One region of the Streptomyces sp. NPDC051907 genome, then DNA from elsewhere that is predicted to be linked to it. Evidence: riboswitches for the same ligand, from Rfam matches in the RefSeq annotation. Region 1 holds a riboswitch; the other holds the start of a gene.
The links. Region 1 has a riboswitch for thiamine pyrophosphate ahead of thiO (glycine oxidase ThiO). Riboswitches for the same ligand answer to the same signal wherever they lie in the genome.

Region 1 (4,164 bases):
AGCAGCTCGATCGGATCGGGCAGCAGCGTGCGCTCGTCCGCGACGACCTCGAGCTTGACCCAGTCCGTGCCGAGCGCCTCGCGCGCGAGGCGGGCGGTGAGGACGGCCTCCCCGGCGGTGAAGCAGCCCGCGGTGTTGGGCAGGAGGCGGATGTTCAGCCTCTCCAGGACGGAGAGCACGGAGCCCCGCACGGTCGGGTCGACGCGGCGCATCGCGACGGTGGTGAGCTCGGCGCCGCTCGCGACGAGGGAGCGTTCCAGCACGTCGAGGCTTGGCGCCCCGCCCGTGCCCATGATCAGACGGGACGAGAACTCCGTGCCGCCCAGGACGAAACGGTCGTCGGCCATGGCTGATCAGCCTCCCTGCACTGCGGTGAGGACCTCGACCCGGTCGCCGTCGCCGAGCCGGGCGCCGGCCCACTGGCTGCGCGGGACGACGGTCTCGTTGAGGGCGGCGGCGACCCCGGAGGGCGCCGCGGTGAGCGTGGCGACCAGCGTGTCCAGCGTCGTGCCGGCCGCGACGTCGCGTGGCTCTCCGTTCACTGACACGGTCATACGAGTCACTGACACGGTCATACGAGCTGCTCCTGACGTACGGGGGAGAAGCGGCGGGGAGTGAAGGGGCGGGCCTCGTCCGGGAGCTCGCCGGCGACCAGCGCGTGCGCCATGACGTCGCCGGTGAGAGGGGTGAGCAGGACGCCGTTGCGGTAGTGCCCGGTGGCCAGGTGCAGGCCGGGCAGCGTGGTCGGGCCCAGCAGCGGGGCGTTGTCGGGGGAGCCGGGCCGCAGCCCGGCGCGGGTCTCGGTCAGGGGCAGCTCGGTGATGCCGGGCACCAGCTCGTGCGCGTCGCGCAGCAGCTCGTACACCCCGCCCGCGGTGACCGTGGTGTCCCAGCCGAGCTCCTCGCTGGTCGCGCCCACGACCAGCTCGCCGTTCTCGCGCGGCACCAGATAGACATGGCTGCCGCGCACCACGGCCCGTACGGTCCGCGACAGGAAGGGCGCGTACGCGCGCGGCACGGTCAGCCGCAGCACCTGCCCCTTCACCGGCCGTACCGGCGGCAGCACGGCGTCGGGCACCCCGCCCAGCCGGCCGCTGAGCGAGCCGCCCGCCAGGACCACCTGGTCCGCTGCGAGCTGCGTTCCGTCGGTCAGCACCACGCCCGCGGCGCGGTCCCGTACCACCGAGAGCCGCTCGGCCCAGCCGTGGCGGAACTGCACCCCGGCCCGCTCGCACGCCACCGTCAGCGCCTTCGCCAGCCGCCGCGGGTCGACCTGGTGGTCGCCGTCCACCCGTAGCCCGCCGCGTACGCCGGGCGCGAGCATCGGCTCCAGGCGACGGCACTCGCGGCCGGTCAGCCACTCCGACTCCAGCCCGGACCGGCGCTGGAGTGCGTGCAGCTCCCGCAGGTGAGCGCGGTCGTCGGAGTCGAGCGCGACGGCGAGGGTGCCGCAGGCGCGGTAGCCGACCGGCTCGCCGCTCGCCTCCTCCAGCTCGGCGACGAAGGCGGGGTAGCGCCGCGCGGACTCCAGGTTGAGGCCGAGGAGCGTCTGCTCGCCGTAGTGGAGCTCGGTGACGGCGGCGAGCATGCCGGCCGCGACCTGAGCCGCTCCGCCGCCCGGCTCCGGATCGGCGACGGTGACGCGCAGTCCGCGCTGCGCCGCCCGCCAGGCCGTGACCAGGCCGATGATTCCGCCCCCGACGACGAGGACGTCGGATGAGTCTTCGGATGAGTCTTCGGTACGAGGCATGGGCGTCCAGCCCCTCCCTTCGCCGGCATGACCCGGATCAGGTTCGTACGGTCGGAGGCCGCCCAGCCTCCCTCTCAGCCCGGTGCGTCCGGGCTCCCGCGAGTGCTTTACGGTGGCCACCCTAACCCCAGGCCCCAACTGTCAGTAAGGGAGCAGCCGCTGTGGCGAAGTCGCTCGACGGACTCGTACTCTCCCCGGTCGCCGACCAGGCTCCGGGCCAGGTGGGCACGCGGACCCGGTTCGCGTACCACGAGGCACAGGGGAGGATCTGGGCCGAGTACGAGGGCGGCGACGTGGTCCGCGGACACCTCGTCGGGACGCGGGAGGGCGACCGGCTGGACTTCCGTTATGTCCAGTTGAAGACGGACGGCGGGACGTCCTCGGGGCACTGCGTGTCCACGGTCGTCGAGCTGGCGGACGGGCGCGTGCGCCTTGAGGAGAGCTGGGAGTGGGAGTCTCAGGAGGGCAGCGGGACCAGCGTCGTGGAGGAACTCCCTTCCTGACGGATCGTCAGATGCGTAAGGTGATCGGGTGAGCGAGCGGCAGCAGGAGACAGAGCAGCGGACCGACCCGGCGCCGGACTGGCGGGCCGAGGCGTCGGAGCGGCGGACCGACCCGGCACAGGGCCGGCAGTCCGACCCGGCGGCGGAGCAGGGCGCCGCCGCGCCCGGGACGCGGCGGATCGTGGTCGTCGGCGCGGGCATGGCCGGCGTCCAGACCGCGGTGGCCCTGCGGGAGAAGGGCTTCACCGGACCGGTCACGCTGATCGGCGCCGAGCCCCATCAGCCGTACGACAGGCCCCCGCTCTCCAAGGCGATCCTGCTCGGCAAGGCCGAGGACTCCGCCTTCGAGGTCGACTTCGAGGACCTCGACGTCGAGCTGCGGCTCGGCTGCGAGGTGACCGGCGTCCGCCCCGCGGCCCACGAGCTGGACACCGAGGCCGGCCCCGTCCCGTACGACGTCCTGGTCATCGCCACCGGCGCGGAGCCGATCACCCTGCGAGGCTCCGAGGGCGTCCCCGGCGTCCATCTGCTGCGCACGGTCGACGACGCCGCGCGGCTGCGGCCCGTCCTCGCCGAGCAGCACGACGTGGTGGTCGTCGGCGCGGGGTGGATCGGCGCGGAGTTCGCCACGGCCGCCCGCGAGGCGGGCTGCGCGGTCACCGTGGTCGAGGCCGAGGAGCGCCCGCTGGCCGGCGCCCTGCCCGCGGAGGTCGCCGCCCCGATGGCCGACTGGTACGCCGAGTACGGCGTCGAACTGCTCACCCACGCGCGCGTGGCCGACGTCGAGCCCGGCGCGGTGCTCCTCGCGGACGGCCGGCAGCTCCCCGCCGGCGCGGTGGTCGTCGGCATCGGCGCGCGGCCCGCGACCGCGTGGCTGGCCGGCTCCGGCGTCGAGCTGGGCCCGGACGGCGCAATCACGGCGGACGATCATCTGCGCACCTCGCAGCCCGACGTGTACGCGGTGGGGGACTGCGCCTCCTTCCCCTCCGGCCGCTATGGCGAGCGGCTGCTCGTGCACCACTGGGACAACGCCCTCCAGGGGCCGCGCACGGTCGCCGCCGACATCGTCGCGGGCGACGGCGGGACCTCGGAGGCGTACGACCCGGTGCCCTACTTCTGGTCGGAGCAGTTCGGCCGGTTCGTGCAGTACGCGGGCCATCACGCGGCCGCCGACACGACCGTGTGGCGCGGCGACTCCGCCGGCGAGGCGTGGTCGGTGCTCTGGCTGCGGGAGGGCGTCCTGGTGGCGCTGCTGGCCGTGGGGCGGGCCCGTGACCTGGCGCAGGGCCGCAAGCTCATCCAGTCCGGGGCGCGGCTCGATCCCGAGCGCGCCGCCGACCCGGCCGTCCCTCTGAAGGCCGCAGCTCTGTAGGCCCGGCTACCCACTGTCAGTCCGGGATGGCACGCTTGTCCTGTGACCGAGATTGACGCAAAAACCGATGCTCTCGTCCCCGCCTGGCTCTACCTTCCCGACATCGCGGAAATGCTCGATGTCGAGGTGACACGCGTACGGCAGCTGGTCAAGGAGGGCCAGCTGATCGCCGTGCGCCGCGGTGAGAACCGGGCGCTTCAGGTGCCTGCCGCCTTCATCGACGGCGACAAGGTGGTCAAGGGCCTCGCCGGGACCCTGACCCTTCTGAGGGACGACGGCTTCACCGACGAAGAGATGCTCGAGTGGCTCTTCACCCCCGACCCGACCCTGCCGGGCACGCCCGCGCAGGCGCTGGGCGAGAATCGCGGCACGGAGGTGAAGCGCCGGGCTCAGGCGCTCGCCGTCTGACGTCCTCAGAGATTCCGACGTTCCCAGGGGCCTGAGCACCCTGGACACTCCGGCGTCCCTGGACACCAGGGACGCCGCCAGCTGCGGTGTGCGTGCCGGGGCTGCCTGGCCCCTGCCCGCACACCGCCGAC
Region 2 (4,164 bases), on a different contig from region 1:
CGCGGAGGAGAACGCGGGCTGACAGCTTCTGTCCGCGTCCTGTTCCGATCCGCTTCTGATTCGCTGCCGATCCGCGCCGTGCGACGACCGGACCCGCCCGCCGCCCAGCCGCCTCGCCCGTCTGCTGTGCTGCCGCCTTGCCGTCCTGGCCTCTTGGCTTCTGACGCCCGTCGCGTTCGACGCGTGCGCCCGGTGCGCCGTCGGCTTCTGGGAGCCTCTGTATCTCCCGCGCACGCTATAGAGCCCTCGTAGCCCTGATAGCCCTCGTCGTCCTCATAGCGGCCTACTTCTTACGACGACGCCCCTTGCCGGTCCGTACAGGCGCCGAGCCCCCCGCTCCCGCTCCCGCTGCCGCCGGCCGGTCCGCCGAGACGACCAGCGCCGCGAGCACCGTGGTCACCGGCACCGACGCGACCAGGCCGATCGACCCGATCAGGGTCCGTACGATCTCCTCCGCCACGAGCTCGCTGGTGGCCACCGTCCCCACGCTGCTCTGCGCGATGGAGAACAGCAGCAGAAGCGGCAACGCCGCGCCCGCGTACGCGAGTACGAGCGTGTTGACGACGGAGGCGATGTGGTCGCGGCCGATCCGGATCCCCGCCCGGTACAGGCCGCGGGGACCCATCTCCGGGTTGGCCTGGTGCAGCTCCCACACCGCGGACGTCTGCGTCACCGTCACGTCGTCGAGCACGCCGAGCGAGCCGATGATGACCCCGGCCAGCAGCAGGCCGCTCATGTCGATGTTCGGGAAGAGCCCGTGGATCAGCCCGGTGTTGTCGTCCGTGTTGCCGCTCAGGCTGGCCCAGCCGATGAAGAGCGAGCCGAGCAGGCCGATCAGCAGCAGCGAGATCAGCGTGCCGAGGACCGCCACGGAGGTGCGGGCGGACAGGCCGTGGCACAGATAGAGCGCGATCAGCATGATGGCGCTCGCCCCGACCACCGCGACGATCAGCGGATTCGAGCCCTGCAGGATCGCGGGCAGGATGAACAGGGTCAGCACGGCGAACGAGAGAGCCAGCGCGATCAGCGCCATCACCCCTCGCATCCGCCCCACCAGCACCACCGCGAGCGCGAAGATCCCTGCCAGCAGCGCCATGGGGAACTCGCGGTCCACATCGGTCACCGAGTACTGGAGATCGCGGGGCGCGTCGGGCGCGTAGGCCACCACCACGCCCTGGCCCTCCTTCAACTGCCGTGGCGCGTCCGGCTGGACGACCTCGATGAAGGTCCGCCCCTTGTCCTTGCCGGTGGTGACCTCGATCGTCGCCTTTCCGCAGTCGGCCTGCCGGGCGTTGACCGCCTCGCGCCCCTGCGGCGTGGAGCCGCCGCCGGTCGGCGGCGGCTGGGCGGCGTTCACGTCCTTGCAGTCGATCTTCTCGACCTGCACGACTCTGCCCTGCTCGGTCTGCCGGTCGAAGCCGACGCCGGTCCGCTCGTGCGCGGGCGCGCCGCCCGGCCAGAGCACGACGAGGCCGACGACGACCGCCGTGGCGAAAGGAATCAGCACCGCCGCGATGACCTTGCGGAGGTGCTGGGAGACCGGTGCGGCAGGGCCATGGCTATGCGAGTGGCCATGGCCATCGGTGTGCCCGTGGCCAGGCTGCTGGGGCGGCTGGGGCGGGGGCGGCGGGGAAGCGGTCACCGACAGATCATCGCAAGAACGGAAGGGGCCCTACTGTTCAGCACGCCAAAGATGACGCTAGCGTGGGGGCACCTTTGCACACGCGGGAGCTCGGAGCACCGGGCTGAGAGGGCGCTGACCTCCGTACGAGCCGTATGGAAGCCGCTGCGTCGACCGCCGAACCTGTTACCGGGTAATGCCGGCGTAGGGAGTAGGTCTCATGACCGTTCAGGATGCACGCACGCCTGCCTCGAATCAGAGCGACGAGGGCGAGAGGACGCCCGGCTGGCACAAGGGCTACGTCCAAGGCTCGCGCCCCGACCTCCAGGTGCCGGTCCGGCAGGTGCACCTCACCAATGGCAAGGACGTGACGCTGTACGACACGTCCGGCCCGTACACCGACCCGAACGTCGAGACCGACGTCCGGCGCGGTCTGGCCCCGCTGCGCGAGAACTGGATCATCGGTCGCGGCGACACCGAGGAGTACGCGGGCCGTCCGGTCCGCCCCGAGGACGACGGCATCAAGCACACCTCGCCGCGCGGCGGGCTGCGCAATCTCGACGCGGTCTTCCCCGGCCGTCCGCGCCAGCCCCGCCGTGGCCGCGACGGGCAGGCGGTGACCCAGCTCGCGTACGCCCGCCGGGGCGAGATCACCCCGGAGATGGAGTACGTCGCGATCCGCGAGAACGTCTCCCCCGAGGTCGTGCGCGAGGAGATCGCCGCAGGCCGGGCGGTGCTGCCGGCGAATGTGAACCACCCGGAGATCGAGCCGATGATCATCGGCAAGCGGTTCCTGGTGAAGGTCAACGCCAACATCGGCAACTCCGCGGTCACCTCCTCCATCGAGGAGGAGGTCGAGAAGATGACCTGGGCGACGCGCTGGGGCGCGGACACCGTCATGGACCTCTCCACCGGCCGCAACATCCACACCACCCGCGAGTGGGTGCTGCGCAACTCCCCCGTGCCGATCGGCACCGTGCCGCTCTACCAGGCTCTCGAGAAGGTCGACGGCCGGGCCGAGGAGCTGACCTGGGAGATCTACAAGGACACGGTCATCGAGCAGGCCGAGCAGGGCGTCGACTACATGACGGTCCACGCCGGCGTGCTGCTGCGCTACGTCCCGCTGACCGCGCGCCGCAAGACCGGCATCGTCTCGCGCGGCGGCTCGATCATGGCGGCCTGGTGCCTGGCGCACCACAAGGAGTCGTTCCTGTACGAGAACTTCGAGGAGCTCTGCGAGATCCTCGCCTCGTACGACGTGACGTACTCCCTCGGCGACGGTCTGCGGCCCGGCTCGATCGCCGACGCCAACGACGAGGCGCAGTTCGCGGAGTTGCGCACGCTCGGGGAACTCAACACGATCGCCAAGCGTTTCCATGTGCAGACGATGATCGAAGGACCCGGTCACGTCCCGATGCACAAGATCAAGGAGAACATCGACCTCCAGCAGGAGATCTGCGAGGAGGCCCCCTTCTATACGCTCGGCCCGCTCACCACGGACGTGGCCCCGGCGTATGACCACATCACCTCCGGCATCGGGGCGGCGATGATCGCCTGGTGGGGCACGGCCATGCTCTGCTACGTCACGCCCAAGGAGCACCTGGGCCTGCCCAACCGCGACGATGTGAAGACCGGCGTCATCACCTACAAGATCGCCGCGCATGCGGCGGACCTGGCCAAGGGGCACCCCGGGGCGCAGGAGTGGGACGACGCGCTGTCGGACGCGCGCTTTGAGTTCCGGTGGGAGGACCAGTTCAACCTGGCCCTCGACCCGGACACGGCACGGGAGTTCCACGACGAGACGCTCCCGGCGGAGCCCGCGAAGACGGCGCACTTCTGCTCGATGTGCGGCCCGAAGTTCTGCTCGATGAAGATCAGCCGGAGCATCACCGAGCAGTTCGCCCCTGACCTGGCGGTATCGGCTTCGGAGGCGGAGGTCGAGGCGGGGATGCTGGAGAAGTCGCGGGAGTTCGCGGCGAGCGGCAACCGCGTCTACCTGCCCATGGCGGACTGACGCCAGGGGGCGCTGACGAGCGTCGCCGCCGGCGTGCGTCGGCATCGGCATGCGTCGACGTCGGCGGGGCGCGGGACGTCCTTCGCCGTGTGCTGCTGCGTGCCGGGTGCCGTCGGCTGACGAACAGCGGGTGGCGCCGAGGCCTCAGCCCGAACGGGGCCTCGCCGCCCATCCGCCCGCCCGCCCGCGCGGGCAGGCGGCTTGCGGACGCGCCCGCAGCGTCGCCGACGACTTCCGGGTCGATCGGCGCCTCGGCAGCCCGCATGGCCCCTGGGCCGCGCGCCGGTCGATGGCCCGCCGCTCAACGGCCCGTCGGTCAGCAGCGCGTCCGTGAACGGCGCGTCGGTGACCGGCCTGTCGGCGAACGGACCGTCGGTGAAACGGCCTGTTCGGTCGGGTCACTCCGGCTGGTGCTCGGGGCCGCCGAAGTCGGGGCTGGTGAAGTCCGGGCTGGTGAACGTGGGCCGCTGGCCGGCCGTCGAGCCCTCGCTCGGGCTGGAGTAGTCCGGGCCGCTGTAGCCGACCTTCG

Region 2: linked by a shared signal. The riboswitch ahead of thiC (phosphomethylpyrimidine synthase ThiC) and the one ahead of thiO (glycine oxidase ThiO) in region 1 are both predicted to bind thiamine pyrophosphate.

Annotation. Positions count from the first base shown of each region.
Region 1 is NZ_JBFAYB010000026.1:13,904-18,067, reverse strand. Features, by position in the region: gene AB0M39_RS16505 (thiazole synthase) at 1-347, opposite strand, end outside; gene thiS (sulfur carrier protein ThiS) at 354-554, opposite strand; gene thiO (glycine oxidase ThiO) at 572-1,750, opposite strand; TPP riboswitch at 1,748-1,860, opposite strand; gene AB0M39_RS16490 (hypothetical protein) at 1,912-2,253, shown strand; gene AB0M39_RS16485 (FAD-dependent oxidoreductase) at 2,453-3,625, shown strand; gene AB0M39_RS16480 (Rv2175c family DNA-binding protein) at 3,668-4,033, shown strand.
Region 2 is NZ_JBFAYB010000014.1:33,328-37,491, forward strand. Features, by position in the region: gene AB0M39_RS11250 (SsgA family sporulation/cell division regulator) at 1-22, shown strand, start outside; gene AB0M39_RS11255 (YibE/F family protein) at 284-1,642, opposite strand; TPP riboswitch at 1,715-1,849, shown strand; gene thiC (phosphomethylpyrimidine synthase ThiC) at 1,842-3,635, shown strand; gene AB0M39_RS11265 (hypothetical protein) at 4,034-4,164, opposite strand, start outside.